Regions from separate parts of the Enterobacter bugandensis genome, predicted to be linked through region 1. Evidence: predicted binding sites of a transcription regulator. Region 1 holds the regulator's gene; each other region holds the start of a gene.
The links. Region 1 encodes PurR, which represses purine synthesis genes. Its sites were predicted from a motif close to CANGCAAACGTTTGCNTG; they were not measured.
Positions count from the first base shown of each region.

Region 1 (8,066 bases):
CTACCCACAGCTGCGGGAAGGTCGGCCAGTTAGCGTATTTTGGCAGCTCAGCGCGGATGTCCGGGTTCTGCAGGATATCAACGTAAGCAAAACGCTCACCACAGGCTGACAGCGCCTGAACCGCTTGCGCGGAGAAGCCGCAGCTTGGCAGCTTCGGAGAACCTTTCATATACAGCAGAATCGGGTTTTCAGCGATCTGGCGCTGGATTTTTTCAATAGTGGTGCTCATGTCTTGCTTCCTTTAACTTCTGTTACGGCAATAGTCTGACATTGTAGCGGGTCAGGCTGGCATCGGAAAATAACATTTTCGTCACGTTTATATATTTTACCCCGACTCCACAAAAGTTGCATTGCAAATGGTGTTTACCCCTTCGCCCGTCAGGGTTTTGCTTAGGGAGTGAACAATTGTGCGTCAGAACGATGAATTTTTTTGCACTTGCTAACGAAACACGTTTTTAGATTGAAAAATGCTATTAACTTCTCGGGTTTTTATGGATTAGAATCGACGGGCTTTGTAAATCACACGCGGGTATTATTGATGACCTGCATATATCAGGGGACTGCCCAGTGGCGCGGATAACTAAAATCTCGATCACGCTCTGTGCTTTACTGTTTACATCACTCACGTTAACGCCAGCGGCAAACGCCTCTCAGCAGGCGCGGCAATCTGCTGTACAAAAAAGCCATCTGGTTAAAGCCACAGAACGTAAGAAAAAAACCAGCAACAAGAACGACAAGAAAAAAACCACCGCTCAGACTAAACAAACCGCTTCCAGCAAGACGAAAACAAAATCTTCCCGCACTACCCGCACCGCCAAAAATAAAGCTTCGCAGACCGCCGCTAACCTCGTTACAGAAAAATGCATTACCCGTAAAGGCCATAAAGCAAAATGCACGAAGGTAACAAAGCTGGCGGATGTGCATAAAGTGCGTGTGCAAAAAGCGCAAAAAACCGCGATGAATAAACTGATGGGGCAGATTGGCAAACCTTATCGTTGGGGCGGCAGTTCGCCGCGTACCGGTTTCGACTGCAGCGGCCTCGTCTATTACGCCTATAAAGATCTGGTTAAATTCCGTATTCCACGTACCGCCAATGAGATGTATCACCTGCGCGATGCGTCACCGGTTAACCGGGGTGAGCTGGAAAACGGCGACCTGGTCTTCTTCCGCACGCAGGGTCGCGGTACGGCTGACCACGTGGGCGTCTACGTCGGCAACGGGAAATTCATCCAGTCTCCGCGCAGCGGTCAGGACATTCAGATCACCTCGCTCAGCGAAGATTACTGGGTACGTCATTACGTCGGCGCGCGTCGCGTCATGACGCCAAAAACCATTCGTTAATCCCTGCCCTGCCGCATCTGCGGCAGGTTAAGTTCCTCTTTTGCATACCCTTTCAATTTGCTAACCTGTCCTTGTTGTCTGTAGGGTTATTGGCAACACAAAATACAATAAGGAGAGAAGCAATGTCGTTCGAATTACCTGCACTACCGTATGCAAAAGACGCCCTGGCACCGCACATTTCTGCGGAAACCCTGGAATACCACTACGGCAAGCATCATCAGACGTACGTCACTAACCTGAACAACCTCATCAAGGGCACCGATTTTGAAGGCAAAACGCTGGAAGAGATCGTTCGCAGCTCAGAGGGTGGCGTTTTTAACAACGCGGCTCAGGTGTGGAACCACACTTTCTACTGGCACTGCCTGGCACCGAATGCCGGTGGCGAACCTGCCGGTGAACTGGCAGCCGCCATCAACGCCGCCTTTGGCAGCTTTGCTGAGTTTAAAGCGAAGTTTACCGATGCCGCCATTAAGAACTTCGGTTCTGGCTGGACGTGGCTGGTAAAAGAGGCGGATGGCAAACTGGCTATCGTGTCCACGTCTAACGCGGGCACCCCGCTGACCACCAGCGCTACGCCGCTGATGACCGTGGACGTGTGGGAACATGCTTACTACATTGATTACCGCAATGCGCGCCCGAACTACCTGGAGCACTTCTGGGCTCTGGTTAACTGGGACTTTGTCGCGAAGAACTTCGCCGCGTAAGAGACACGCAGAAGGGGTAACCCTTCTGCGTTTTTGCTTATTCAGCCGTGCAAACCGCTTCAGGCTGTTTTCGGCCGGACATCATCACCAGCAGCAGGCCGAGCGCGGCAATAATCGCCCCCATCACCGGCACAAAACTGTACCCCAGACCGCCTGAAATCACGGCGCCTCCGGCGGCGGCACCCAGCGCATTGCCGAGGTTGAACGCCCCGATATTCACGGAAGACGAGAGACCCGGCGCCTCATGGGCGACACGCATCACGCGCATCTGCAGCGGCGGCACCACGGCAAAGGTGGCAGCGCCCCAGACAACCATCGCAATCGCCGCGCCGAATTCATTCTGCGCCAGCCACGGGATCGCGACCATAATGACAATCAGCAGGGTTAAAAAGCCCTTCAGCGTGCCGCTCACGGAACGGTCAGCAAATTTCCCGCCGAGATAGTTGCCAATCGAGAAGCCGACGCCAATCAGCACCAGCATCGCGGTAACAAAGAGTGGCGTTGCGTGGGTAATGTCGTGTAAGACCGGCGAAATATAGGTGTAGAGGGTAAACATCGCTCCTGCCCCCAGCACGGTGGTCAGCAGCGCGGAGAGTACCTTCGGGCGCATCAGCACCGACAGCTCTCTGCGTACATCAGGGCGTTCACCCGCACTGCCTTTTGGCAGGGAGAAGAATAACGCCACCATCGCGACCACGCCCAGTCCGGCCGTCGCCAGGAAGGACATCCGCCAGCCAATGACCTCGCCCAGCCAGGTTGCCGCAGGAACACCGCCGATGTTAGCGATGGTCAGCCCCATAAACATGGTGGCCACGGCGCTGGCCTGCTTGTGTTTTGGCACCACGCTTGCGGCCACGACCGAGCCCAGACCAAAGAAGGCACCGTGGTTGAGGCTGGTCAGAATGCGCGACAGCATCAGAGTGGTGTAATCCGGCGAAATGGCCGAAAGCACGTTGCCCAGGGTGAAAATCGCCATCAGGAAAATCAGCGCATTGCGGCGCGCACGGTGCGAAAGCAGAAGCGTCATCAGCGGCGCTCCTACCATCACGCCGATGGCGTAGGCGCTGATTAACATCCCGGCGGCCGGGATCGAGACGTCCACGCCCCGGGCGATAACGGGCAGTAACCCCATCGAGGAGAATTCAGTGGTGCCAATCCCAAAAGCGCCAATCGCCAGGGCCAGCAGGGGAAAATTGATTTTCATGCGTCAACTCCGGATGCCGTGTCATGTGGTGACACAGAACAAAGAAGCGGAAAGCATGACATCAATCACAAAAAATGAGAAGTTAACAAAATGGCAAAAGATTTTTGCCAGAGAAGTAACAATCGGAGCGTTCGGGAGGGAGAAGGCTCTCCCCCCGCGTAAATCAATGCAGCGCAGCCGTCAGGCCAGCCGCCACAATCAGCGCCAGCACAATAACGGTGGTGAACAGCGAAAACTTCAGATCGGAACTCATCAATTTTTCTCCTTTTAATCCCCCCACGAAAAGTGAGCTTGCTCATTTTTGCACAGTTTACGTCAAAAATCTTCCTGGATTTAAGCTGATAAACACTTTACCTCTTCCCCTTTTCATCAAGATAGGCCAAAATTCCACGCTAAATTTATTAGCGTACCGGCCATTGACCCCCTCCTGACGTCCCGTGTCGTTTTCCCGGCGTGCCGCAATTCAAAATTGCGTGATAAGGGTGAGAGAAGGCAAACGTTTACCTTCAAGTTTTTCAGGAGTTTAGGATATGGTCTGGAGTGACATTTAATGGCAACAATTAAAGACGTAGCAAAACGCGCAAACGTTTCCACTACAACCGTATCACATGTAATTAACAAAACCCGTTTTGTGGCGGAAGAGACGCGCAACGCCGTCTGGGCAGCGATCAAAGAGCTGCACTACTCGCCAAGCGCGGTTGCGCGCAGCCTCAAGGTTAATCACACCAAGTCTATTGGTCTGCTGGCGACCAGCAGCGAAGCGGCCTATTTTGCCGAGATCATTGAAGCGGTAGAAAAAAACTGCTTCCAGAAAGGCTATACCCTGATTCTCGGCAACGCCTGGAACAGCATTGAAAAACAGCGCGCCTACCTGTCGATGATGGCGCAAAAGCGCGTGGACGGCCTGCTGGTGATGTGTTCAGAGTACCCGGAATCCGTGCTGTCGATGCTGGAAGAGTATCGCCATATCCCTATGGTGGTGATGGACTGGGGCGAAGCGCGCGCCGACTTCACCGACTCCGTTATCGATAACGCCTTCGAAGGCGGTTACATGGCGGGCCGTTATCTGATCGAACGCGGCCACCGCGAGATTGGCGTGATCCCGGGTCCGCTGGAACGCAACACCGGCGCGGGCCGCCTGGCCGGTTTTATGAAAGCGATGGAAGAAGCGCTAATCACCGTGCCGGAAAACTGGATCGTGCAGGGCGACTTTGAGCCGGAATCAGGCTACCGCGCGATGCAGCAGATCGTCTCCCAGCCGCACCGTCCAACCGCCGTTTTCTGCGGGGGCGATATCATGGCGATGGGCGCCCTCTGTGCGGCCGACGAGCTGGGTCTGCGCGTACCGCAGGACATCTCCGTGATCGGGTATGACAACGTGCGCAACGCGCGCTTCTTCACGCCAGCGTTGACCACCATTCACCAGCCGAAAGATTCGCTGGGTGAAACCGCCTTCAATATGCTGCTGGACAGGATCGTCAACAAGCGTGAAGAGTCGCAGTCCATTGAAGTTCATCCTCGCCTCATCGAACGCCGTTCCGTTGCGGATGGCCCGTTCCGCGACTACCGTCGTTAATCTCATTGCGGAGCCAGTCAGTCTGGCTCCCGCAGCCACTCCCGGTTAAGCGTTTCGCTGTCCCCCAGATAGTCCAGCAGCCAGGCCATCGCCGGCGAGACATCATTTTGTTGCCAGGTGAGGCAGCAGGCCGCATCCGGGAACGGATTCTCCAGCGTTAGCTCAACCCACTCACCGGTGTCGATTCGCGGACGTGCAAAATGGGCGGGCACCATGCCTACGCAGAGCCCGGCGCTGAGGCACGTCGCCGACGATCCCCAGTCAGGGGCGACAACCCGCCGCTGGTTGTCCAGCAGCCAGGTAATTCGCTTCGGCAGCGAGCGGGAGGTATCTTCCAGCACCAGCGACGGCCAGCTGCGCAGCGTATCATCGCTCAGCGGCACTTCCGTCGCCGCCAGCGGATGATCGCTTGCCACCACGCATTTCCAGCTCAGCATCCCCATATCGCGAAAGGCGTAACGTCCCCCGACCGGGATCGCCTGGGTCGCGCCAATCGCCATCTCTACCCTGCCGTCCGCCAGCGCATCCCAGACGCCGTTGAACACCTCCTGCGAGACCCGCAGTTCTACGTCAGAGAAATGCCGATAAAAATCGACAATCATCTGCCGGGTGCGCTCGGGCTTAACGATATTATCCACCGCAATGGAAAGGTGCCCCCGCCAGCCGTTCGCGATCTGCTGGCACTGCTCGCGGGTGATCTGCATTTTTTTGATAACAGAACGTCCTTCCTTCAAAAACCACGCCCCTGCGGGCGTTAATTCAACATCACGATGCCGCCGTTCAAACAGCGGTACCGCCAGCCACTCCTCAAGCTGTCGCACCGTATAGCTGATGGCTGAAGGGACGCGGTGCAACTCCTGCGCCGCTCCGCTAAAGCTGCCGTTACGCGCGACAGCATCGACCACTTCAAGAGAATAATCGGACCACATTTTCTGCCTGCAAAAAATTTGAATGCACCCGCCAAATATTAGCGTTTCACAAGCGGCTTTGCACTCCCTACACTCAGCGCCAACATATACCTGCCTCCTCAGGAGAATAAAACAGTGCAACCCAGGAAAGGTTTTTTAGTCTGGCTCGGCGGCTTAAGCGTGCTGGGCTTTTTGGCCACCGATATGTACCTGCCGGCGTTTGCCGCCATGCAGGAAGATTTGCAAACCCCTGCTGCCGCCATCAGCGCCAGCCTGAGCCTGTTCCTGGCCGGTTTTGCCTTCGCGCAGCTGCTCTGGGGACCGCTTTCGGATCGCTTTGGGCGTAAACCGGTGCTGCTGCTGGGGCTGGCCATTTTTGCCGTGGGCTGCCTGGGGATGCTATGGGTGCGCGATGCCACCTGGCTGCTGGTGCTGCGGTTTGTTCAGGCGGTCGGCGTCTGTGCCGCGGCCGTGACCTGGCAGGCGCTGGTCACCGATTACTATCCGGCGAACCGCACTAACCGTATTTTCGCCACCATCATGCCGCTGGTAGGGCTCTCACCGGCCCTCGCCCCGCTGCTGGGAAGCTGGATCCTCGCGCACTTTGACTGGCAGGCCATCTTTGCCACACTGTTTGCCATCACGCTGGTGCTGATGCTGCCGGCGTTCGCCCTCAAGCCCGCGCATAAAAAAGAGGCGCACGCAGACGCGAAGCCGATTACCTTCACCTCCCTGCTGAGCGCGAAAGCGTATCGCGGCAACGTTCTGATCTATGCCGCCTGCTCGGCGAGCTTCTTCGCGTGGCTGACCGGCTCGCCGTTTATTCTGCACGATATGGGCTATAGCCCGGCGGCCATTGGCCTGAGCTACGTTCCGCAGACCATCGCGTTCCTGGTGGGCGGGTACGGCTGTCGCGCGGCGCTGCAAAAATGGGAAGGCCAGCAGATGCTGCCGTGGCTGCTGGTGCTCTATGCGCTGAGCGTCATTGGCACCTGGGCCGTTGGGTTTATTCCGGGCGCGGGTCTGGCCGAAATATTGATTCCATTCTGCGTGATGGCCATCGCGAACGGGGCGATCTACCCTATCGTTGTGGCGCAGGCGCTGCGTCCGTTCCCGCAGGCGACAGGCCGTGCGGCTGCGCTGCAGAACACCCTGCAGCTGGGGCTGTGCTTCCTGGCAAGCCTGGTGGTCTCCGCGCTGATTGCCACGCCGCTGCTGACGACAACCAGCGTGATGCTGGCTACCGTTGCGCTGGCCGTCATAGGCTATCGCATGCAGGCTTCCGCGCAGGATGAGAGCACGCAGGTAGAAACCTCGCATGCCTAATCGCGCCAGAAACTATGTTAATTTTCAGTGATTAGGTTGCTAAGAATTTTCTATTGAATCACCAAATTTTGAGGCCTATACTAAATTTGGTTCGATTAAATACGATAAATATTATGTGTTAACGGGAGCCGGAGTGCTCCCGTTTTACCATGGAAGGCATTTCGGCAAGGGTTATCTCCCTTCCTCTGTTCTACGTCGGATACTAGCCTCGCGGTATTTACCGTGAGATTTCTCACAAACCAAAAAAGCGTCTACGCTGTTTTAAGGTTCTGATCACAGTAGGGTGATGGAGAAGCTATGAGTTCATCGTGTATAGAAGAAGTCAGCGTTCCGGACGATAACTGGTCCCGGATCGTCAGTGAACTGTTAGGTCGGGCAGGCATCACTATCAACGGATCATCCCCATCGGATCCTCAGGTTAAACATCCCGATTTTTTTAAACGCGTGTTGCGCGAGGGGTCGCTAGGCCTGGGGGAAAGCTATATGGACGGCTGGTGGGAATGCGAACGGCTGGACACTTTTTTCGCCAGCGTGCTGCGTGCTGGTCTGGAAAAACAGCTCCCCCGTAATCTTAAAGACACCCTGCGTGTCGCCTCTGCCCGTCTCTTTAACCTGCAAAGTAAAAAGCGTGCCTGGATCGTCGGCAAAGAGCATTACGATCTCGGCAACGATCTGTTCAGCCGCATGCTGGACCCCTTCATGCAATACTCCTGCGCCTACTGGAAAGAGGCGTCGACGCTTGAAGAGGCTCAGCAGGCCAAGCTGCGCCTGATTAGCGAGAAATTGCAGTTGCAGCCCGGTATGCGCGTGCTGGATATTGGCTGCGGCTGGGGCGGGCTGGCGTATTTTATGGCGAAGCACTACGGCGTCAGCGTGGTCGGCGTCACCATTTCCGCTGAACAGCAAAAAATGGCGCAGGAGCGGTGCCTGGGGCTTGATGTGGATATCCGCCTGCAGGATTACCGGGACCTGAACGAACAGTTTGACCGGGTCGTTTCCGTGGGCAT
Region 1 covers NZ_LT992502.1:2,006,681-2,014,746, reverse strand. The annotation lists gene grxD (monothiol glutaredoxin 4) at 1-229, opposite strand, end outside; gene DG357_RS09880 (C40 family peptidase) at 568-1,341, shown strand; gene sodB (superoxide dismutase [Fe]) at 1,464-2,045, shown strand; gene DG357_RS09870 (MFS transporter) at 2,083-3,249, opposite strand; gene cydH (cytochrome bd-I oxidase subunit CydH) at 3,413-3,502, opposite strand; gene purR (HTH-type transcriptional repressor PurR) at 3,800-4,825, shown strand; gene punR (DNA-binding transcriptional activator PunR) at 4,843-5,754, opposite strand; gene punC (purine nucleoside transporter PunC) at 5,869-7,059, shown strand; gene cfa (cyclopropane fatty acyl phospholipid synthase) at 7,357-8,066, shown strand, end outside.

Region 2 (8,066 bases), 830 kb from region 1:
CTCGGCAAATCCCTCGAACGTTCCCAACAGTTCCTGCTGCTGTCGGCGCTGTTAACCCTGCTGCTGGCGGTGGCGGCGGTTGCCGTGGCGATGGGGCACTACTGCCGCAGCCGCTACGACCTGGTGGCGATCCTTAAAACCCTCGGCGCGGGGCGGGCGCAGCTGCGCAAGCTGATCGTCGGCCAGTGGCTGATGCTGCTGGCCCTCTCTGCGCTCACTGGCGGAATAATAGGCCTGCTGTTTGAAAAACTGCTGATGGTGATGCTGAAACCGGTGCTGCCGGCCGCGTTGCCCCCGGCAAGCCTCTGGCCGTGGCTGTGGGCGATGGGCGCGATGACGGTAATCTCGGTGCTGGTGGGGCTGCGCCCGTACCGCCTGCTGCTCGCGACGCAGCCGCTGCGGGTGCTGCGCAATGATGTGGTGGCGAACGTCTGGCCGCTGAAGTTCTATCTCCCGGCGATTATTGCTGTTGCGGTCGGGCTGCTGGCCTGGCTGATGGGCGGCAGCACCCTGCTGTGGGCCGTGCTGGCCGGCGCGGTGGTACTGGCGCTGCTGTGCGGAGTGCTGGGCTGGATACTGCTCAACGTCCTGAAAAGGCTGACGGTAAAATCCCTGCCGGTGCGGCTGGCGGTCAACCGCCTGCTGCATCAGCCCTGGTCAACGCTCAGCCAGCTGTCGGCCTTTTCGCTGTCGTTTATGCTGCTGGCGCTGCTTCTCGTGCTTCGCGGGGATCTGCTGGATCGCTGGCAGCAGCAGCTTCCGCCGGAAAGCCCGAACTATTTCCTGATCAACATCGCACCGGAACAGGTAACGCCGCTGAAGGGCTTCCTGTCGGAGCATCACATTATTCCCGAGTCGTTCTATCCCATCGTCCGTGCGCGTCTGACGCAGATCAACGGTCAGTCAACTGAGGGGAACAAGGACGAGTCGCTTAACCGCGAACTCAACCTGACCTGGCAGGAGAAACGTCCCGACCATAACCCGATTACCGCCGGTAGCTGGCCGCCGAAAGCGGGAGAGGTGTCGATGGAAGAGGGGCTGGCGACGCGCCTGAACGTGAAGCTCGGGGACAGCGTGACCTTCACCGGTGATACCCAGGATTTTACCGCCAAAGTCACCAGCCTCCGTAAAGTGGACTGGGAAAGCCTGCGGCCAAACTTCTTCTTCATCTTCCCGCCAGGCGCGCTGGACGGGCAGCCGCAGAGCTGGCTGACCAGCTTCCGCTGGGAAAACGGCAACGGCATGCTGACGCAGCTTAACCGGGAGTTCCCGACGGTGAGCCTGCTGGATATCGGCGCGATCCTCAAACAGGTCGGGCAAGTGCTGGAGCAGGTGAGCCGCGCGCTGGAGGTGATGGTGGTGCTGGTGACAATCTGCGGCATATTGCTGCTGCTGGCGCAGGTGCAGGTGGGCATGCGCCAGCGTCATCAGGAACTGATAGTCTACCGCACGCTCGGCGCGGGTAAGCGGCTGCTGCGGGCGACGCTCTGGAGCGAGTTTGCGCTGCTTGGGCTGGTGGCGGGTCTGGTCGCGGCGATTGGCGCGGAGACGGCGCTGGCGGTGCTGCAGACAAAGGTCTTCGACTTCCCGTGGGAGCCTGACTGGCGTCTCTGGCTAGTACTCCCTCTCTGCGGCGCGGTGCTGCTCTCCCTCTGCGGGGGCTGGCTCGGGGCGCGATTGTTAAAGGGCAAGGCCCTGTTCCGGCAGTTTGTGAATTGATTTGGCATGGTAATAATTACGCACCGGTTTTTATGCCGGTGCGTAATGCTTAAATAGCACAAAGTGATAATGCCAACGCATTTAGTAGCACAAAACATTAAAAACCCGCCCACACAGCCCGAAAATTTCCGGTTAATATTCACCAGCTAAATATTTAGCAGCGTGTCTATTAAGGAAAAATAATGACTATAAAAAAATCAGCGCTGGCGGCAACGATCGGCGCGGCAGTGGCATTGACTACTTTTGCATCTCAGGCAGAAATCACCGTACTTAAGCAGGATCCTCAGGCGGGTAACCCGCTGAGCCGCCTGAACTTCACCGTTGGCGGTAGTATTCGTCCTCAGTTCCAGAACATGACCGGCGATGACGGCAAAAACGGCTACAAGCGTAACGGCTTTGACGGCGGTACCCGCTTCCGTTTCGCGGCAGACTACTACCTGTTCGATGACATCAGTTGGATCAGCTACTACGAGCTGGGGGTGAACATTCCGGCGCAGTTTAACTGGGATAACCACTACGCCGACGGCGCGCACGACACCTCACGCCGTATGCTCTACACCGGCCTGAAGAGCGATACCTGGGGTACGCTGACCTTCGGCCAGCAGAACAGCGTGTACTACGATGTGGTGGGCGCGAAAACCGATATCTGGGACTACGACATGATCGGCCAGGCGCCGGGTAACGGGATCAATGGCGACTACGACGGCTCTTACCGTTCACGCCAGATGCTGAAATATAAGAAAACCGTGGGCGATGCGGACATCTATGCATCCTACCTGTTTGAAGACAGCGAATACCTGCCGGGCAACGGCCTGCGCTACAAGCGTAAAGGCGGCGGCTCACTGGGTATCGATTACCACCTGACCACCGATCTGACCTGGGGCGCTGCGTGGAACTACACCCGCGCGGACATGCGTAACCCGGACAACGGCGACAGCAAATCCTACGACCAGAATATTGTCGGTACCGCGCTGAGCTGGACGCCGGACAACTGGACCTTCTCCGCTGGCGGCGGCTGGTACCAGAACTTCCTGACCACCAAAAAAGTGTCTGTTAACGACTACTTTGCGGGCGACGCGTGGGGTATTGAATACTTCGCAGGGTACAAATTCCCAATCGGTCAGTACGCGGTGAAATCCATCCAGCCTTACTTCATGGGTGACCGCATCGAGTACGTGAACGGCCGTAACTACCAGCGCATCGACAACGGCGTGGGTATCAGCTTCCAGCTGGATTACGGTTTCCGCGTGGATTACGAACACGTGTTCACCTCCAGCACCGACAACCTGGGCGACATGAACCTGGTGCGTCTGCGTTACGACTTCTAAGATGTCATGTAGGGTGCGGCCTGATGCCCTCACCCTGACCCTCTCCCACGGGGAGAGGGAAAAAACATTAAAAACGGCAACCCAGGTTGCCGTTTTGCTTTTACCTCGCCACCCGGCTTTTTTTAGCGATTAAGCCACTCGGCAATTTCTGCGAACGTCCCGCGATAGACAATCTTCTCCGCTTTCTTCTCCAGCTGATAGCCGTACATCGGGTCGTAATAGTCCTTCAGCAGCGGTACAAGCCAGCTGAAGTGCGCGTCGGTGCTGCCCGTTCGCTGTTGTTCGGCAAGGGCCGCGTCCAGCAGCGCCGTAAATTCCGCAAAACGCTGTAGCCCAAGCCGACGGCGAATGGCAAACAGGCCGTGGTGCAGGTACTCGCTGTACTCCTTCCAGCCCGCCTCCTCACCGTACGCGGCAGAAAAATCCGCCCACATGTGGTCAAAATACTCTTCGCGCAGGCGCTCAAGTCGGGTTTCAAACGGGTCTTCGACGACAACGATAGGGGCGTCAACCATGCGGTCGCGCAGGCACTCCGGCAGGTGGTTGGAGCCAATCATCCGGCCCTCGTCCTCCAGCACCCAGCGCGCGGCGTCTTTTTTCAATAGCTCAACCGCAAGGTGATTCTCGAAGCTCGCCTGGGAAAGCTGCGGCGTAAGCGTGCGGCCAAACGACGAGCCGCGATGGTGCGCCAGCCCTTCCAGATCGATGCCCTGCGCGTGCTGCTTCACCAGCAGCGTTTTACCGTTGCCGGTACAGCCGCCAATAAGCACCATCGGCTTTTGCGACTGCTCAATGGTGGCCTGAATCGCCGTCTGGCGCAGGGCCTTATAGCCGCCGCGGATCAGCGGGTAGTCGATGCCAGCCTCTTTCAGCCAGGCCTGAGAGATATGCGAGCGCTGACCGCCACGCGCACAGCAGAGATAGCCCTCGGGGTGCGCAAGGCTGGCTTCGCGCCAGGCGTTAATGCGCGCCTCCCGCGTCTCGCCGCTCACCAGGCTATGGCCGAGCGCCAGCGCGGCGTCGGGTCCCTGGCGCTTATAGCAGGTACCGACGGCGGCACGCTCGTCGTCGTTCATTAAGGGCAGGTTGAGTGCGGCGGGCATCGCACCCTGGGCAAATTCGATCGGCGCGCGAACGTCGATTAAAGGGGTATCAGACGCGAGGATCGCGCGATAGTCCGTTCCATCGTTCATGGTGATTCCAGAAGAAAACTCAGCAGCAATGGGCGGGGATTGTACGCCGGGGAAGGGGAAGGTCAACTCCCCGGCGCAGATGTCTTACTTGAGCTTTGACTGTGCCCAGACAATTCCGCTCGCGTATTCTGGCGGCAGGAGAGGAACGATCGCCTCCAGGGTGGCGCTCAGGCGGTCGGTATCGCTGTCGTTCAGGTTGAGATGACCCACTTTACGACCCGCGCGAACCTCTTTGTCATACCAGTGCAGATGCACCAGCGGCAGCTTCAGCCAGTCGTAGTTCAGATCGGTCCCGATCAGGTTGATCATCACCGACGGGCTGTTAACAACGGGCTGTGGCAGCGGCAGGTCGGTGATGGCGCGCAGGTGCAGTTCGAACTGGCTGATGGAGGCGCCGTTTTGCGTCCAGTGGCCGCTGTTGTGCACGCGCGGCGCCAGCTCGTTGATCAGCAGGCCCGACGGCGTGACGAAGCACTCCATCGCCATCACGCCCACGTAGCCCAGCTCGTGCATGATGGCAGAAAGCATCTCTTCCGCCTGCGCCTGCTGGTCGGCATTGGCGTGCGGGAAGGCGACGCTGGTGCGCAGAATGCCGTCCTGATGCAGGTTATGCGTCAGCGGGTAAAACACCGTGCGGCCATCGTGCCCGCGGGCGCCTACCAGCGACACTTCGCCGCTAAAGTTGATGCCCTGCTCAACGATGCACTCGCCGTAGCAGTCGTCCGGCAGTTCGGCGGTGTCGCCTGCGCGCAGGCGCCACTGGCCGCGGCCGTCGTAGCCACCCACGCGGCGCTTCACAATCGCCAGCTCGCCCAGCATGGCGAAGACGTCATTCCACTCGCTTTTATCAGACAGGAGCTGCCACGGGGCGGTTGCGAGGCCCAGCTTGTCGAACAGCTGCTTCTGCGTCAGACGGTCGGCAATGATCGGGAACACGTCGCGGTTCACAAAGGCGTTATGGCGCGCCAGCTCGCGGGTCAGGGCGGTTTCCGGCCAGCGTTCAATTTCGGCGGTGATCACGCTCTGATGGAACGGCACCGCTTCCGGCTCGGCGTCCAGCCCGACGGGCCAGACGGCAATCCCCAACGGTTCGCCAGCCTGACGCAGCATGCGGCCCAGCTGGCCGTTGCCGAGGACGCAAACCTGCTTCATGCCGCACCCCGCGGGTCCGGGTTATCCAGCACCTCGTCGGTCTGGGCTTTACGCCACTCCGCCAGACGCTGGTGTAAATCTTTGTCGTGCGTTGCAAGAATTTGCGCGGCCAGCAGGGCGGCGTTCGCCGCGCCCGCTTTGCCAATTGCCAGCGTGCCGACAGGAATACCGCGCGGCATCTGGACGATGGAGTAGAGGCTATCGACACCGCTTAACGCGGCGCTTTGAACAGGGACGCCCAGAACCGGCACCAGCGTTTTGGCGGCAATCATGCCCGGCAGATGTGCTGCGCCGCCCGCACCGGCAATAATCACCTCATACCCGTTCTCTTCGGCGCTTTCGGCGAAGCTGAACAGTTTGTCCGGCGTACGGTGTGCGGAAACCACTTCAACGTGGTGCGGAACATTCAGGATTTCAAAGATTTCGGCGGCGAACTGCATGGTAGCCCAGTCGCTTTTGGACCCCATCACGATGGCGACACGCGCCGGATTATTGCGGGAAGACATGCGTCTTAAAACTCCTGTGGTGCGAAACACACTGCTTTCGAGGGCACAGAGAATAGCATGTTATACGGGCAAGGAAAACGGTTGCGTGGCTGAGAAATAAGCGAAACGACGAGAAAACGTTAAAACGGAAAAGCGATCAGTTCGACACCTTCCGGGGTGACTTTGACCATCGAACCCTCAGTGTGCCATGCGCCCAATACCACGCGATGGGCCGGTTCACCGTTGGCGCTCAGAGAATGCACGTCAGGGCGATGGGTATGACCGTGGATCAGCCACTGAACGCCATGCTTTTCCATCACGCTCACCACAGCTTGCGGGTTGACGTCCATGATGGTCAGGGATTTGCTGCTGTTGGCGGCTTTGCTGCCCGCACGCATTCTGGCGGCGATGCGGTTGCGGATAAACAGCGGCAGGGCAAGGAACACCTTCTGGATCCACGGGGTGTGGACCTTGGCGCGAAACGCCAGATAGCCGGTATCGTCAGTGCAGAGCGTGTCGCCGTGCATGATGAGTACCTTGCGGCCATAGAGATCGAGCACCTGTTCTTCCGGCAGCAGCGTCATACCGCTTTCGCGGGCATAGCGCTTACCGAGCAGGAAATCACGGTTGCCGTGAATGAAGTAGCAGGGGACGCCGGAATCTACCAGCGTTTTAATGGCGGCAGCCATTTCACGATGCAGCGGGTTAGGGTCGTCGTCGCCAATCCAGGCTTCAAACAGATCGCCCAGGATGTACAGCGCATCGGCGCTTTTCGCTTCACCGCGTAAAAAACGCAGAAAACCGGCGGTTATCGCCGGTTCTTCTGTTTGCAGATGCAGATCCGCAATAAAGAGTGTCGCCACGAATTACTCGCTGACGGTCACGCTTGTAATCACAACGTCTTCTTTAGGAACGTCCTGGTGCATGCCGCTGCGGCCGGTAGAGACGGCTTTGATCTTGTCGACCACGTCCATACCTTCAACCACTTCTGCGAACACGCAGTAGCCCCAGCCCTGCAGGCTTTCGCCGGAGAAGTTCAGGAAGTCGTTATCCGCTACGTTGATGAAGAACTGCGCGGTGGCAGAGTGAGGCGCCTGAGTACGGGCCATTGCCAGCGTACCGCGGGTGTTTTTCAGGCCGTTGTTCGCTTCGTTTTTGATCGCCTCTTTGGTCTCTTTCTGGCGCATGCCAGGCTCGAAACCGCCGCCCTGGATCATAAAGCCGTTGATCACGCGGTGGAAAATAGTGTTGTTGTAGAAACCTTCGCGACAGTAGTCCAGGAAGTTTTTAACTGTTTCAGGCGCTTTGTCATCAAAGGTCTTGATTACGATATCGCCATGATTAGTGTGGAAAGTAACCATTTTTGCATCCTGTTCCGTTATTGTGGTACGTCGACCCGCCTTCGGGTCATATATAGGGGCTTGTTATAGCATAACCACAGGACGCGATCACCTTGCATTGTGTGCTGATCCTATTCCGAATTATGGGTATTATATGGAACAAACAACTCACACACGTGTTTACATGGAATCTTCGATGTTAAAAATCTTTAATACAATGACGCGCCAGAAAGAGGAATTTAAACCTATCCATGCCGGGGAAGTCGGCATGTACGTGTGTGGTATTACGGTTTACGATCTCTGTCATATCGGCCATGGCCGTACCTTTGTCGCGTTCGACGTGGTCTCTCGCTACCTGCGCTTCCTGGGCTATAACCTGAAGTACGTGCGTAACATCACCGACATCGACGACAAAATCATCAAGCGCGCTAATGAAAACGGCGAAAGCTTTGTTGCGCTGGTGGATCGCATGATTGTTGAGATGCACAAAGATTTTGATGCCCTCAATATTCTGCGTCCGGACAGCGAGCCGCGTGCGACCCACCATATCCACGAAATTATCGAGATCACCGAAAAGCTGATCGAACGCGGTCATGCGTACGTAGCGGAAAACGGCGACGTGATGTTCTCCGTGCCGACGGACCCAACCTACGGCGCGCTTTCCCGTCAGGATCTGGACCAGCTGCAGGCCGGCGCGCGCGTGGACGTGGTTGACGTGAAGCGTAACCCGATGGACTTCGTGCTGTGGAAGATGTCCAAAGAGGGTGAACCGAGCTGGCCATCCCCGTGGGGCGAAGGCCGTCCGGGCTGGCACATTGAATGTTCAGCGATGAACTGCAAGCAGCTGGG
Region 2 covers NZ_LT992502.1:1,181,101-1,189,166, forward strand. The annotation lists gene ybbP (putative ABC transporter permease subunit YbbP) at 1-1,719, shown strand, start outside; gene DG357_RS05660 (porin) at 1,902-3,047, shown strand; gene mnmH (tRNA 2-selenouridine(34) synthase MnmH) at 3,170-4,240, opposite strand; gene purK (5-(carboxyamino)imidazole ribonucleotide synthase) at 4,325-5,392, opposite strand; gene purE (5-(carboxyamino)imidazole ribonucleotide mutase) at 5,389-5,898, opposite strand; gene lpxH (UDP-2,3-diacylglucosamine diphosphatase) at 6,018-6,740, opposite strand; gene ppiB (peptidylprolyl isomerase B) at 6,744-7,238, opposite strand; gene cysS (cysteine--tRNA ligase) at 7,414-8,066, shown strand, end outside.
Region 2: the regulator PurR is predicted to act here: its motif matches at 5,969-5,986, upstream of purE (5-(carboxyamino)imidazole ribonucleotide mutase).

Region 3 (8,066 bases), 1.6 Mb from region 1:
CTGATCGGGTGATAAAGACGCAGCATGGTCGCATGCAGCGCCTGACGATCGAATTTACGCAGTACGCTGATGAACTCATCCGACGCGCCTTTTGGCGGACGCGGACGACCGCCGTACACCTGATCCCCCACCAGCGGATGGGTAATGTGCGCCATGTGAACGCGGATCTGGTGAGTACGACCGGTTTCCAGGCGCAGGCGCAGGCGGGTATGAATACGGAAATGCTCCATAATGCGATAGTGCGTCACCGCCGGTTTACCCATCGGATGCACCGACATATGGGTACGTTTCGTCGGGTGACGGCTGATCGGCTCTTCTACCGTGCCGCCAGCGGTCATGTGTCCAATCGCCACCGCTTCATATTCGCGAGTAATCTCACGCAGCTGCAGCGACTCCACCAGACGGGTCTGAGCGGGAACGGTCTTCGCCACCACCATCAGACCGGTGGTGTCTTTATCCAGACGGTGAACGATGCCTGCACGTGGGACATCCGCAATCGGCGGATAATAATGAAGAAGTGCGTTAAGTACCGTACCGTCTGGATTCCCTGCGCCCGGATGAACAACCAGGTCGCGCGGCTTGTTGATCACCAGAATGTCATCATCTTCATAGACGATGTCCAATGGGATATCCTGCGGCTCGAAGCGGATTTCCTCTTCGATTTCAGCATTGATGGCAACAGCTTCCCCACCAAACACTTTCTCTTTTGGTTTGTCCCAGATCTTGCCGTTTACCAGCACGCGCTGGTCAAGGATCCATTCTTTTATACGTGAACGCGAATAATCAGGGAACAATTCGGCCAAAGCCTGATCTAAGCGTTGACCGAGCTGATTTTCGGAGACTGTTGCGGTGAGTTCTACTCGTTGTGCCATAAACTGCTTCTTTGTTTAACGTTGGGTTTTACGGCTTTGCCGTTTAATATAGTGTGCTATTGTAGCTGGTCTTAATCGGGAGCAGGAACAGAGTTTCTCCCGGACAAACATTTGAGGAAAGTCAAAACGTCATGACGCGCATGAAATATCTGGTGGCAGCGGCCACGTTGAGCCTGGCTTTGGTGGGCTGCTCCGGTTCGAATGAACAGGTCCCTGACAATCCGCCGAATGAAATCTATGCGACTGCACAACAAAAGTTGCAGGACGGTAACTGGAAACAGGCGATAACGCAACTGGAAGCGTTGGATAATCGCTATCCATTTGGTCCGTATTCGCAGCAGGTACAGTTAGATCTTATCTACGCCTACTACAAAAATGCCGATCTGCCGCTGGCTCAGGCAACTATCGATCGTTTCATGCGTCTGAACCCGACTCATCCTAACATCGACTACGTCATGTACATGCGCGGCCTGACCAACATGGCGCTGGACGACAGCGCCCTGCAGGGCTTCTTCGGCGTAGATCGCTCCGACCGTGACCCGCAGCATGCGCGCGACGCCTTCAATGACTTCTCCAAGCTGGTGCGCGGCTATCCAAACAGCCAGTACGTGACCGACGCGACCAAACGTCTGGTGTTCCTGAAAGATCGTCTGGCGAAATATGAGTACTCCGTTGCGGAATACTATACCCGCCGTGGCGCATGGGTTGCTGTGGTTAACCGCGTAGAAGGTATGCTGCGTGATTATCCGGATACTCAGGCTACGCGTGACGGCCTGAAGCTGATGGAAAATGCTTACCGTCAGATGCAGATGACAGCTCAGGCTGAAAAAGTGGCGAAAATCATCGCCGCGAACAGCAGCAACACGTGATATCGCTTCAATGCAAAACGGCAGCCCGAAGGCTGCCGTTTTTTTATTCAATTCAGACATCCGCTGAAGCGCTTTAGCCTCAACACATCCCGTCAACTATGACCGTAATTCGTACCTTCCACAAGGTAAATCTCATCTCTTCCTGCCCTGCCTCACAAAAAAGATTCCCTGACAAAAACCGACAAAATAACGTGATCTAAATCACACATTTTGACATTAGGTCGGGTATGCTGGAATCACCAAGACGGAAAGACAAGAGGTAAAATTTATGACAATGAACATTACCAGTAAACAAATGGAAATTACTCCGGCAATTCGCCAGCACGTCGCAGACCGTCTCGCCAAACTTGATAAATGGCAAACACATTTGATTAATCCACATATCATCCTGTCCAAGGAGCCCCAGGGTTTCATCGCTGACGCAACTATCAATACTCCAAACGGCCATCTGGTCGCCAGCGCAAAACATGAGGATATGTACACCGCTATTAACGATTTGATCAACAAGCTGGAACGGCAGCTCAATAAAGTGCAACACAAAGGTGAAGCCCGTCGCGCCGCAACGTCGGTGAAAGACGCCAGCTTCGCGGAAGAAGTTGAAGAAGAGTAATCCTTTAAATTGAGTGTACCGCCAACGCGCCTTCGGGCGCGTTTTTTATTGACAGGGTGAAAACAGTACGGGTACTTTAACGGTATCAATCACAGGATGACTTTATGAAACTTACGCCGTTCTTCTTCGCATTCTTTTTTACCTTCCCCTGAACGGGAGGCGTTTCGTCGTGTGATAAAGAATGCGAAGACGAACAACAAGGCCTCCCACACCGGGGGGCCTTTTTTATTGATAACGATAAAATGAGACAGGCAACACTATGACACCGGAAAACCCGTTACTGGATCTGCGAGTAAAAATCAGCGCGCTGGATGAAAAATTACTGGCGCTGCTGGCCGAACGTCGCGCCCTCGCCGTTGAAGTGGGCAAAGCCAAGCTGGACTCCCATCGCCCGGTGCGTGATATCGACCGCGAGCGCGATCTGCTGGAGCGTCTCATCCAGCTCGGTAAAGCGCATCACCTCGATGCCCATTACATCACCCGGCTGTTCCAGCTCATCATCGAAGATTCCGTTCTAACCCAGCAAGCGCTACTCCAGCAGCATCTCAATAAAACCAACCCACACTCGGCGCGCATCGCCTTCCTCGGGCCTAAAGGCTCCTACTCTCATCTGGCCGCACGCCAGTATGCCGCACGTCATTTTGAAGAGTTTATTGAGAGCGGCTGCGCAAAATTCGCCGATATTTTTAACCAGGTTGAGACCGGCCAGGCGGATTACGCCGTGGTGCCGATTGAAAACACCAGTTCCGGCGCCATTAACGACGTCTACGATTTACTGCAGCACACCAGCCTGTCGCTGGTCGGCGAGCTGACGATCCCTATCGATCACTGCGTGCTGGTCTCCGGTTCAACGGACCTGAACACGATCGAAACCGTGTACAGCCATCCGCAGCCTTTCCAGCAGTGTAGCCAGTTCCTGAACCGCTATCCGAACTGGAAAATTGAGTACACCGAAAGCACCTCGGCGGCAATGGAAAAAGTAGCGCAAGCTAACTCCCCAACCGTTGCTGCGCTCGGCAGCGAAGCGGGCGGCGCGCTGTATGGCTTACAGGTTCTGGAACGCAATCTTGCTAACCAGACGCAAAACATCACCCGCTTCGTGGTGCTGGCCCGCAAGGCAATCAACGTGTCAGACCAGGTGCCGGCGAAAACCACGCTGCTGATGGCGACCGGCCAGCAGGCGGGCGCGCTGGTAGAAGCCCTGCTGGTGCTGCGCAACCACAATTTGATCATGACCAGGCTGGAATCACGCCCAATCCACGGTAATCCATGGGAAGAGATGTTTTACCTCGATATCCAGGCCAACCTGGAATCTGCATCCATGCAGAAAGCCCTGCGCGAACTGGGTGAAATTACCCGTTCAATGAAAGTGCTGGGCTGCTATCCGAGCGAAAACGTCGTCCCGGTCGATCCAAGCTAGCATTCGATAAAACGGCTTTTCTTCATCCCTGCCACATTAACCGGCAGGGTGAAGACGGCTCCGGAAAGCGGATACTTCGCCACCTCCTCCGCATCCATATTTTCCCGCGTGGTGGTAATGAACAGCGTTTTCATATCATCGCCGCCAAAGCAGACCATCGTCGGGCAACGCACCGGCATGCGGTATTCTTCCAGTTGCTCCCCTTGTGGAGAAAAACGCGCGATACGCCAGCCGTCAAACTGCGCGCTCCAGTAGCAGCCTTCCACATCCATCGCCGCACCGTCCGGTATCCCCTCGCCCTCTTTAAACTGACGAAACACCTCACGCCTGCCGGGTTCACCCTGTTCATCAAGCGGGGTACGGAAGATCACACCGTTGGGCGTGTCTGAGGTAAACATCCACTGCTTATCCGGGCTAAACGCCAGGCCGTTGTGCCCGTGGATATCGCACTGGATCACCTTCGGCGTCAGGTCGTTGTCGATGCGCATCAGCAGCGCGCCGTTGTAATCTCCCGGCCCCCAGAACGTGCCCGCATAGAACCGGCCCTGATGGTCGGTGCCCCCATCATTAAAACGTGCGAGCTGCGGGTTTGAGGGGTTATCACACACCTTGCGGCGCAGCAGTCCGTGTTTATCGGTTAGCCAGATGCCCGTGCGCATCGCAACGATAAAACCACCCTGCTCGCGCAGCGCGAAACAGCCGACCTCCTCGTGGAAAGAGAGCACGGTATGTTCCGCCGTCGGCAGGTGGTAGCGGTGGATCTCCCCTTCCAGAATATCCGCCCAGTAAAGCGCATTTTCTTCTGCGCTCCACGTCGGGCATTCGGGCAGATGCCCGGTGTAGTTCAACAGCAGCTGCGGTTCAGCCATGACAGTTCCCCAAAATGAAAAAAGCCAGCATTGCTGGCTTTCAGTATATACATCATTGGATTACTGGCGACTGTCATTTGCCTGGCGCAACAGCGTGCGGCTTTCACTCTGGAAACGCGTGGCGTAATCGCCGAACCAGTGCTCCACTTTGCGGAAGCTATCGATAAACGCCTGCTTGTCTCCGTGCTCCAGCAGCGTAATGGCTTCGCCAAAGCGTTGATAGTAGCGCTTGATCAGCGCCAGGTTATTTTCAGACGACATGATGATGTCGGCGTAAAGCTGGGGATCCTGCGCAAACAGACGCCCGACCATCGCCAGCTCAAGACGATAGATCGGTGAAGAGAGCGCCAGCAACTGTTCAAGCTGCACGTTCTCTTCAGCCAGATGCAGGCCGTAGGCAAAGGTCGCAAAGTGGCGCAGCGCCTGAATGAACGCCATGTTCTGATCGTGCTCGACCGCGCTGATGCGGTGCAGCCTCGCGCCCCAGACCTGAATCTGTTCCAGGAACCATTGATAGGCTTCCGGCTGACGGCCGTCGCAGTAAACCACCACCTGCTTCGCCAGGCTGCCGCTGTCCGGGCCAAACATCGGGTGCAGCCCGAGCACCGGGCCCGTATGCGCAGCCAGCATCGCCTGCAGAGGACCGTTTTTAACGGAAGCCAGATCCACCAGAATGCAGTCTTTTGGTAAAGGAGGAAGCTTCCCGATGATCTGCTCCGTCACGTGGATCGGCACGCTGACGATAACCATTCCGGCATCTTTCATCAGTTCCGGTGCTTGTGCCCAATCCTCTTTTTCCAGAATGCGCACCTGATAGCCAGAAAGCGTCAGCATTTTCTCGAACAGACGCCCCATCTGCCCTGCTCCGCCAACAATCACCACCGGACGCAGGGACGGACAGAGGGTTTTAAAGCCCTTGTCGTTTTCGCTGGAATAGGATTCCCGCATCACGCGACGCAGAACATCTTCAATCAAATCCGGCGAAACGCCCAGCGCCTGCGCCTCTTTACGACGGGAGGCCAGCATTGAGGCTTCGCGCTCCGGGACGTAAATCGGCAGGCCGTATTTGCTTTTCACCTCACCGACTTCGGCAACAAGCGCCATACGGCGCGCCAGCAGGTCCAGCAGCGCCTTATCCACTTCATCAATTTGATCGCGCAGTGCGGTCAATTCAGCAACCATAACTACCCTCTTAAGCCAGACGCGTCGCCAGCTGGCCGCTTAAATCTTTATGGATCTCACGCAGCAGCGCATCGGTGGTTTCCCAGCTGATGCAGGCATCCGTCACGGAGACGCCGTGCTTCATCGCGCTGCGCGGCTGTTCTGATGACTGATTACCTTCATGAATGTTGCTCTCAATCATCAGGCCGATAATCGAACGGTTTCCGTCTTTGATCTGTGCGACCACGGATTCCGCAACCGCTGGCTGGCGACGGTAATCTTTATTCGAATTACCATGACTGCAATCTACCATCAGTGCCGGACGCAGTCCCGCCTGTTCCATCTCTTTTTCACACTGCGCCACGTCCGCCGGGCTGTAGTTTGGCGCTTTACCGCCGCGCAGGATCACATGACCGTCCGGGTTGCCCTGCGTTTGCAGCAGGCACACCTGGCCCGCCTGGTTGATCCCAACAAAGCGGTGCGGCATGGCGGCGGCGCGCATGGCGTTGATCGCCGTCGCCAGGCTGCCATCGGTACCATTTTTGAAGCCAACCGGCATCGACAGGCCAGACGCCATCTCACGGTGGGTTTGCGATTCAGTCGTACGCGCACCAATTGCGGACCAGCTAAACAGATCGCCCAGGTATTGCGGGCTGTTTGGATCCAGCGCTTCGGTTGCCAGCGGCAGCCCCATGCTGACCAGCTCCACCAGCAGGCGACGCGCAATCTTCAGGCCTGCTTCCACATCAAACGAGCCATCCATGTGCGGATCGTTGATCAATCCTTTCCAGCCAACCGTCGTGCGTGGCTTTTCAAAATAGACGCGCATCACCAGGTAGAGGCTATCGCTGACCTCCTCCGCTAATGCTTTAAATCGACGCGCATACTCAATGGCGGTTTCAGGATCGTGAATAGAGCAAGGACCACAAACCACCAGCAGGCGCGGATCGCGGCCAGCGATAATGTCAGAAATGGTCTGGCGAGAGTGCTCGATCTGAGCCTCCTGCGCGGCGCTCAGCGGAAACTCCGCTTTCAGTTGATCCGGGGTAATCAAAACCTGTTCGTCAGTGATATGTACGTTGTTCAGCGCGTCTTTTTGCATGATAGCGATCCTGTAAAGCTCGTTTGCGATAGTTGTTTTCCTCAGTGAGGTGAAACCACGATACCATAAAAAGTAAACATTTCAATCCAAAATACGTACACATTAGTTTACAGTCGCACAATAAAGGCAAAAATCAGCCGCTAAAATCGTAAACTTTAAATTACACTCTAAATTTCTTCCGCCAGGCTATGCTGAAGAAAAAGGAGAAGGGTTATGCGATCGATTGCTTTCGTCCTGCTGTCGCTGTTTTTATCGGGCTGTCAGATTAATCCTTACACTTTCCAGCCCAACTGGACGAGCCCGGACTGGTTCAGCGCGGGTAAAGAAGACGCCATAAATGGCCTGCCGGTTAAAGATAACCAGACCCTGGCCGATAGTTTTAACGACCCCCACGTCGATCGTAATGAATATCTTCGCGGCTATGCTGATGGTCAGAAGAAAGTGTGTGAAGAAGGCTTTATTCATGCATGGGGATTAGCGGGCAAATCTTATCCAGCCAGTTGTGATACTGTTGAAAATGCAGCGAAACTGCATGCGTCATGGCAAAAAGGAATGGATGAAAGTATGCGTTCCAGCAGGCTTAATTAAGTCTGCTTTTATTCTTTGGAAAATAAACAACTGTAGGATTTAGCTTAGGTCAGCCATGGGCTATTTCTGACATAATGACGGTTCTGATAAACAATGGTATTCTGCCCGCAACTCTTAAGGACATCTATTTCCGGAGCGGTACGGCGGATTCTGGTGAGAAATTTATACTTGAACTCTTTGTTCCGACTCACTCTGGTGCTAATGCTGTTCCTTATGGTGGGCCCGGCGATGGCAGGCGCGCTCTCGGAGACAGATAAATCGGTACGTTCTATTATCTCAGGCATAGTGAGTTATACGCGATGGCCGTCGCTTTCCGGTCAGCCTAAACTCTGCATCTATGCCACTTCTCACTATACGCACGCGCTCAGCGAAGACCAGGGGCATAACGAGTTACCTTATACCCCCGTTATTGTACGTAACGATCGGGAAGCCCTGGCCGCGACATGCGATGCTGTTTATTTCGGGACTGAACCACCTGCGAAACAACTTGAATTAATAAGTCAATATCAGGGCAGAGCATTGCTATTAATCTCAGAGCAAAATCCGGAATGTGTTATTGGCAGCGCCTTTTGCCT
Region 3 covers NZ_LT992502.1:3,591,251-3,599,316, forward strand. The annotation lists gene rluD (23S rRNA pseudouridine(1911/1915/1917) synthase RluD) at 1-872, opposite strand, end outside; gene bamD (outer membrane protein assembly factor BamD) at 1,004-1,741, shown strand; gene raiA (ribosome-associated translation inhibitor RaiA) at 2,010-2,351, shown strand; Phe leader region at 2,455-2,580, shown strand; gene pheL (pheA operon leader peptide PheL) at 2,456-2,503, shown strand; gene pheA (bifunctional chorismate mutase/prephenate dehydratase) at 2,611-3,771, shown strand; gene DG357_RS17315 (SMP-30/gluconolactonase/LRE family protein) at 3,768-4,640, opposite strand; gene tyrA (bifunctional chorismate mutase/prephenate dehydrogenase) at 4,701-5,822, opposite strand; gene aroF (3-deoxy-7-phosphoheptulonate synthase AroF) at 5,833-6,903, opposite strand; gene DG357_RS17330 (DUF2799 domain-containing protein) at 7,117-7,491, shown strand; gene DG357_RS17335 (YfiR family protein) at 7,720-8,066, shown strand, end outside.
Region 3: the regulator PurR is predicted to act here: its motif matches at 1,895-1,912, upstream of raiA (ribosome-associated translation inhibitor RaiA).

Region 4 (8,066 bases), 1.3 Mb from region 1:
GAGACGAACGGTACGGTACGCGCCGCACGCGGGTTGACTTCAATCAGATAAACTTCGTTGTCTTTCACCGCGAACTGAACGTTCATCAGGCCACGAACCTGCAACTCAAAGGCCAGCTTCTGCACCTGCTGGCGCATCACGTCCTGAATTTCCTGGCTCAGCGTGTAGGCCGGCAGAGAACAGGCGGAGTCGCCGGAGTGCACGCCCGCCTGCTCGATGTGCTCCATGATGCCGCCAATCAGCACCATTTCGCCGTCGCAGATGGCGTCAACGTCCACCTCAACCGCGTCGTCGAGGAAGCGGTCAAGCAGTACTGGCGCATCGTTGGAAACGCTCACCGCCGTCTGGAAGTAGCGACGCAGGTCGGCTTCGTCGTAGACGATTTCCATCGCGCGGCCGCCCAGGACGTAGGAAGGACGCACCACCAGCGGGTAACCAATCTCCTTCGCCTTCTCAACGGCCATTTCAATGGCGGTCACCGTGGCGTTCGCCGGCTGCTTCAGCTTCAGACGGTCAACCGCCTGCTGGAAACGCTCACGATCTTCCGCGCGGTCAATCGCGTCCGGGCTGGTACCGATAACCGGTACGCCTGCCGCTTCCAGCGCGCGCGCCAGCTTCAGCGGGGTCTGACCGCCGTACTGCACGATAACGCCTTTTGGCTTCTCGATGCGCACGATTTCCAGCACGTCTTCCAGGGTAACCGGCTCGAAGTAGAGACGGTCAGAGGTGTCGTAGTCGGTAGAAACGGTTTCCGGGTTACAGTTGACCATGATGGTCTCGTACCCGTCTTCGCGCAGCGCCAGCGAGGCGTGTACGCAGCAGTAGTCGAACTCGATGCCCTGGCCGATACGGTTTGGACCGCCGCCCAGCACCATAATCTTGTCGCGGTCGACGGACGGGTTCGCTTCGCACTCGTCTTCATAGGTGGAGTACATGTACGCGGTATCGGTCGAGAACTCGGCCGCGCAGGTGTCCACGCGCTTGTAAACCGGGTGCAGGTCATACTGGTCGCGCAGCTTGCGGATTTCCGCTTCGCGCACGCCCGCCAGCTTAGCCAGACGCGCATCTGCGAAGCCTTTACGCTTCAGCATGCGCAGGAAGTCTGCGTCCAGGCCGTTGATACCCAGCTCCGCCACTTTCTCTTCCAGACGCACCAGCTCTTCAATCTGCACCAGGAACCAGCGGTCGATGTTGGTCAGGTTAAATACGCCGTCGACGGACAGGCCCGCGCGGAAGGCATCGGCGATGTACCAGATACGCTCTGCGCCCGCGTCTTTCAGCTCGCGGCGGATTTTGGTCAGCGCTTCCGGGTCGTCCAGGCTCACTTTCGGGTCAAAGCCGGTGGCGCCCACTTCCAGACCGCGCAGCGCTTTTTGCAGGGATTCCTGCTGCGTGCGGCCAATCGCCATCACTTCACCCACAGATTTCATCTGGGTCGTCAGACGGTCGTTCGCGCCCGCGAATTTCTCGAAGTTAAAGCGAGGAATTTTAGTCACAACGTAGTCGATGGACGGCTCGAAGGACGCAGGCGTGCGGCCACCGGTGATGTCGTTCATCAGCTCGTCGAGGGTGTAACCCACTGCCAGCTTCGCCGCCACTTTCGCAATCGGGAAGCCGGTGGCTTTGGAGGCCAGCGCGGAGGAGCGGGACACGCGCGGGTTCATTTCGATAACAATCAGACGGCCGGTTTTCGGGTTAACGGAGAACTGCACGTTAGAGCCGCCGGTTTCCACGCCGATTTCACGCAGTACCGCCATCGAGGCGTTACGCATGATTTGATACTCTTTGTCGGTCAGCGTCTGGGCTGGCGCAACGGTGATGGAGTCGCCGGTGTGGATACCCATCGCATCGAAGTTTTCGATGGAGCAGACGATGATGCAGTTGTCGTTTTTATCACGCACCACTTCCATCTCGTACTCTTTCCAGCCAATCAGCGATTCATCAATCAGCAGCTCTTTGGTTGGGGAGAGATCCAGACCGCGCTCGCAAATCTCTTCGAACTCTTCGCGGTTGTAGGCGATACCGCCACCGGTGCCGCCCATGGTGAACGATGGACGGATGATGCACGGATAGCCCACTTCAGCCGCAACGGCCAGCGCCTCTTCCATGTTATGCGCAATACCGGAACGCGCGGTGTCGAGGCCGATTTTCTTCATCGCCACGTCAAAGCGGCGACGGTCTTCGGCTTTATCAATCGCGTCGGCGGTCGCACCAATCATGGTGACGCCAAATTCTGCCAGCACGCCCTGACGCTCCAGCTCCAGCGCGCAGTTCAGCGCCGTCTGGCCGCCCATGGTTGGCAGCACCGCGTCCGGGCGCTCTTTTTCGATGATTTTACGCACCACTTCCCAGTGAATCGGCTCGATGTAGGTGGCATCCGCCATTTCCGGGTCAGTCATGATGGTCGCCGGGTTAGAGTTAACCAGGATAACGCGGTAACCCTCTTCGCGCAGCGCTTTACACGCCTGCGCGCCGGAGTAGTCGAATTCGCAGGCCTGGCCGATGACGATCGGTCCAGCGCCAAGGATCAGGATGCTTTTTATGTCTGTACGTTTTGGCATGGTCTTCTCGGCTCCTGATTATTTAGCGGTCTTACGGTATTGCTCGATAAGTTCGATGAAGTGATCGAACAGCGGCGCGGCGTCGTGCGGGCCCGGGCTGGCTTCCGGGTGGCCCTGGAAGCTGAACGCTGGCTTATCGGTACGGTGGATACCCTGCAGGGTGCCATCGAACAGTGATTTGTGCGTCACGCGCAGGTTAGCTGGCATAGAGGCTTCATCGACGGCGAAACCGTGGTTCTGCGCGGTAATCATCACCGTATTGTTATCAATGTCTTTCACCGGGTGGTTACCACCGTGGTGGCCGAACTTCATCTTGACGGTGTTCGCACCGCTCGCCAGCGCCAGCAGCTGATGGCCGAGGCAGATGCCGAATACCGGGATGTCGGTTTCCAGGAAGGACTTGATGGCGTCGATAGCGTAATCGCACGGTGCCGGGTCGCCTGGGCCGTTAGAGAGGAAGATGCCGTCCGGGTTCATCTTAAGCACCTCTTCAGCGGAGGTTTTCGCCGGTACCACCGTCAGGCGGCAGCCGCGGTCAACCAGCATGCGCAGGATGTTGCGCTTGGCACCAAAATCATAGGCCACCACGTGGAACGGCAGTTCGTTCTCTTTTTTCGCTTCCGGCAGGTCGCCTTCCAGCGTCCAGCTCCCCTGCGTCCAGCTGTAGGCTTCGGCGGTAGTCACTTCTTTCGCGAGGTCCATACCGTTCAGGCCCGGGAAGGCTTTCGCTTTTTCCAGCGCCAGCGTCGCATCGAGGTTATCACCCGCGATGATGCAGCCGTTCTGTGCACCCTTCTCGCGCAGCAGACGCGTTAACTTACGGGTATCGATATCGGCAATCGCCACGATGTTATGGCGCTTCAGGTAAGAAGAGAGGTCTTCAGTGTTGCGGAAGTTGCTGGCAATCAGCGGCAGGTCGCGAATGACCAGGCCTTGCGCATGTACCTGAGAGGATTCTTCGTCAGCCGCATTGGTGCCGACATTGCCGATATGAGGATAAGTAAGAGTAACGATTTGGCGAGAATAGGAAGGATCAGTGAGGATTTCTTGATAACCGGTCATTGAAGTATTGAAAACGACTTCCCCAACCGCCGAACCCGTTGCCCCTATGGCCCGACCGATAAACTGGGTTCCGTCTTCCAGAACCAATAGCGCTGACTTAATCAAACCACCCTCCAGAGAATATTCACTCACTTTATTTGCATATTAATTCATGACTATGTCATAGATCAATGCAAATGTGTTGCCAGCGGATTTTTGGCAAACGGCGGCATTCTGGAGATTTGGTGGGTAAAAGTCAACTTAAAACGGATATTTTGTTTATTCTTTTGCAGGACTGGCGGCTTGAATGGGATTTAATGGGCAAAAAGATCAGGTAAATCATCCTGGAAAACGCTTGCGCGGTAGGTTTTATGGAATTTAAGAGATGCGAGCGACAAAAAGTGGACCAAATGGTCAAAATTTACATTCAATTCACATAATAATGGCATAAAACTCAGATTTATGACCATTAACAATCAAAATCCATTTAAAACAAATAAAATAAGAGGGCAATAAATTATTGCCCTATGCAATCAATACATTACGACTGCAATAACCACATCACGATGGGTAATAAAGCTTACAAATTGTTGAGATCCAGCACATCTCGCATATCAAAAAGACCCTTTTCTTTCGATTTCAGCCACAATGCGGAGCGTACTGCGCCATTGGCGAACGTCATGCGGCTTGACGCTTTGTGCGTAATCTCAACACGTTCGCCAATATCGGCGAACATCGCCGTGTGTTCGCCGATGATATCGCCCGCCCGGACGGTTGCGAAACCAATGGTGCCCGGCACGCGTTCTCCGGTATGCCCTTCACGGGAATAGACCGCGATGTCTTTTAAATCTTTATCCATTGCATAAGCAATCGCTTCGCCCATCGCCAGCGCCGTGCCTGATGGAGCATCAACTTTATGGCGGTGGTGCGCTTCAATAATCTCAATGTCGGTGTAGTCGCCCATCACCTTCGCCGCTTTTTCCAGCAGCTTCAGCATGACGTTAACGCCTACGCTAAAGTTCGCGGCAAAGACAATCGCAATGTCGGTAGCTGCATCCTGAATGGCCTGTTTACCCGCATCATCGAAGCCGGTAGTGCCAATCACCATCCCTTTACCGTGCTGGCGGCAAAACGCCAGGTGAGACAGGGTGCCTTCGGGACGGGTAAAGTCGATGAACACGTCAAAGTCATCTTTCACCGCATCAAGGCTGCTCTGAACGGTAACACCTGTCTTGCCCGCGCCGGCCAGTTCACCCGCATCGGATCCCAGCAGGGATGAACCTTCACGCTCCAGCGCCGCGCCGAGTGCCACGCCATCCATTTGTATTGCCGCCTGAATCAGCTGGCGACCCATACGTCCACCCGCGCCCGCAATGGCGACACGGATCTGTGCATCATGCATAGTTATTCTCTTACGTTAAAATGATGTAAACCGTTTTCAGATTAACCAGCCTTCGTAAAGGCTGCCAACTGAAAACACCAATAATTAGAATTTAACGTGAAACCGACTCAGATATCAGTAAAAGACATGATTTTGTCGTCACGATAAAGTCCGGGGCAAAAAAAAGGCCAGCACAGGAGGTGCTGGCCTTTCATCAGAAAAGAAATTATTCAACTTCGCGGGCGTCGATACGCAGCTCTTTCGGCACTTCGAAGACGATATTCTCTTCGCGTCCTTCCAGCGGAACCGCTTCGCCCCCGCCCAGCTCCTGCAGACGAGCAATCACGTTCTGCACCAGGATATCCGGCGCGGAAGCGCCTGCGGTAACGCCAACGCAGGCCGCATTTTTCACCCACGCTTCCTGGATGTCCGTCGCGTCGTCGATTAAAAACGCCGCTTTCCCCATACGCTGCGCCAGTTCGGCCAGACGGTTGGAGTTAGAGGAGTTTTTAGAGCCGACAACCAGCACCACGTCCGCCTGTTCAGCCAGCGCGCGCACCGCTTCCTGACGGTTAGTGGTGGCGTAGCAGATATCATCCTTACGCGGCCCGACGATTTTCGGGAAGCGCTGGCGCAGGGCGTCAATCACGTCTGAGGTGTCGTCTACGGAGAGCGTGGTCTGGGTCATAAACGACAGACGCGCTTCGTTTTTCACGTTCAGCGTCAGGACATCTTCCGGCGACTCCACCAGGTACATTCCCCCTTCCGGGTTGCTGTACTGGCCCATGGTGCCTTCAACTTCCGGGTGACCGGCGTGGCCAATCAGAATCGACTCTTCACCGCGACGGCTGGCGCGCGCCACTTCCATATGCACTTTTGTCACTAATGGACAGGTGGCATCGAATACGGTCAGATCGCGGCTTTTCGCTTCGTTACGGACCGCCTGAGAGACGCCGTGCGCGGAGAAGATCAGGATCGCGCCGTCCGGCACTTCGCTGATCTGCTCGATGAAAATCGCCCCGCGCTCGCGCAGGCTGTCCACCACATAGCGGTTATGCACCACTTCGTGACGCACGTAAATCGGCGCGCCGTAAATCTCCAGCGCGTTTTCAACAATGCTGATAGCGCGGTCTACACCGGCGCAGAAGCCGCGCGGGTTAGCCAACAGGATCTGCATTTCAGGCCTCCAGTGCCGGATCGATCTCCAGCACTTCAACATCAAAATGAACGGTACGCCCGGCAAGCGGATGGTTGAAGTCAACGGTAATAGAGTCGCCGTTAATCTCGCGGATCACGCCAGGCATTTCGCTGCCGTCCATAGCGGTAAAGAGCATAATCGCCCCGATTTCCGGTTCGCCCGCGTCCATAAACTCGCGGCGCGAGAAATACTGAATCAGGTCCGGGCTTGGCACGCCAAACGCGGCATCCGGCTCCAGCGAGAACGCTTTTTTCTCACCCTCTTTCAGGCCCAGGAGCTGCTGCTCAAGACCTTCAGACAGGGAGGTATCGCCGAGACGAAACAGGGCAGGTTTGCCGTTATTGCGGGTGGATTCAGCCGTGGAGCCGTCATCCAGCTTCAGCGTGAAGTGAACGAGAACCGCGCTGTTGCTCTGTACGGATTTAGACATACACATTGCTCTTTAATGTTGTGCCGGGTGGCGCAGCGCATCACCCGGCATTGACAATTACGCCTGCTCTTTCGCTGCGGGTTTAGGCAAGAAGCCTTCCAGCACGATTAACGCCGCACCGATGCAGATGGCGGTGTCGGCCAGGTTAAAGGTCGCGAAGTGCCAGTCGCCGACGTAGAAGTCAATCATATCGACCACAAAGCCGTGCCACAGGCGGTCAAACAGGTTGCCCAGCGCGCCGCCAATGATCAGCGCGTAGGCGATGTTATTCAGCTTTTGCGTGGCCTTCGAGCGGTACATCAGCACAGCCAGTACCACGCAGATACCGAGAGCGATACCCGCGAAGAACCAGCGCTGCCAGCCACCGCTGTCGGCAAGGAAGCTAAACGCCGCGCCGTAGTTGCGCGCATAGTGCAGGTTAAGCGACGGGAACAGCGAAACCGTCTCCCCCAGAGCGAAATTCTGGAGGATCAGGAACTTGCTGCCCAGATCGATAATCAGCACCACCACAACCAGCCACAGCCAGCGCAGTCCTGTTGAACAGAGAGTTTTACTCATCAGGCAAACTTACGTTTTTCGCCGTCACCGGCGACGTTGCTTACACAGCGTCCGCAGATGTCTGCGTGTTCCGCCACCTGGCCGATATCGGTAGTGTAATGCCAGCAGCGCGGGCACTTCTCACCTTCGGCTTTGCTCAGTGCGACTTTCAGGCCTTTGAGCAACTCGCTCTGCTGAGCATCAGCAGAAGCCTCGGCATAATCCGCAACTTTTGCACCAGAGGTCAACAGGACAAATCGCAATTCATCGCCCAGCGCGGTCAGCTTCGCCGCCAGCTCCGGTTCGGCGTACAGGGTCACTGCCGCTTCCAGAGAGCCACCAACTTTCTTATCCGCACGCGCCTGCTCGATAACCTTGTTCACTTCGCCACGCACTTTCAGCAGCTCGTCCCAGAAGGCATCGTTCATTGCTTCGGTGCTGGAGAGATCGAACAGACCTTCATACCACTCGCCGGTGAAGACATACTTCTCACGGTCGCCCGGCAGATAGCCCCAGATTTCATCCGCGGTGAAGGACATGATCGGCGCCATCCAGCGTACCAGCGCTTCTGCGATGTGGAACAGCGCGGACTGGCAGCTACGGCGCGCCACGCTGTCCGCCTTCGCGGTGTACTGGCGATCTTTGATGATGTCGAGGTAGAACGAGCCCATCTCGATGGAGCAGAAGCGCATCAGGCGCTGCACCACTTCGTGGAAGTCGTAAGACTCATAGGCTTTCAGGATATCTTCCTGCGCCGCTTTCGCGCACCCTACCGCCCAGCGGTCCAGCACGACCATCTCTTCCGGTTTCACCATGTCTTTCACTGGATCGAACCCGTTCAGGTTCGCCAGCAGGAAGCGCGCGGTGTTACGGATACGACGATAGCTGTCGGCAGCACGCTTCAGGATCTCGTCAGAC
Region 4 covers NZ_LT992502.1:740,092-748,157, reverse strand. The annotation lists gene carB (carbamoyl-phosphate synthase large subunit) at 1-2,561, opposite strand, end outside; gene carA (glutamine-hydrolyzing carbamoyl-phosphate synthase small subunit) at 2,580-3,728, opposite strand; gene dapB (4-hydroxy-tetrahydrodipicolinate reductase) at 4,183-5,004, opposite strand; gene ispH (4-hydroxy-3-methylbut-2-enyl diphosphate reductase) at 5,210-6,160, opposite strand; gene fkpB (FKBP-type peptidyl-prolyl cis-trans isomerase) at 6,162-6,611, opposite strand; gene lspA (signal peptidase II) at 6,669-7,169, opposite strand; gene ileS (isoleucine--tRNA ligase) at 7,169-8,066, opposite strand, start outside.
Region 4: the regulator PurR is predicted to act here: its motif matches at 3,947-3,964, upstream of carA (glutamine-hydrolyzing carbamoyl-phosphate synthase small subunit).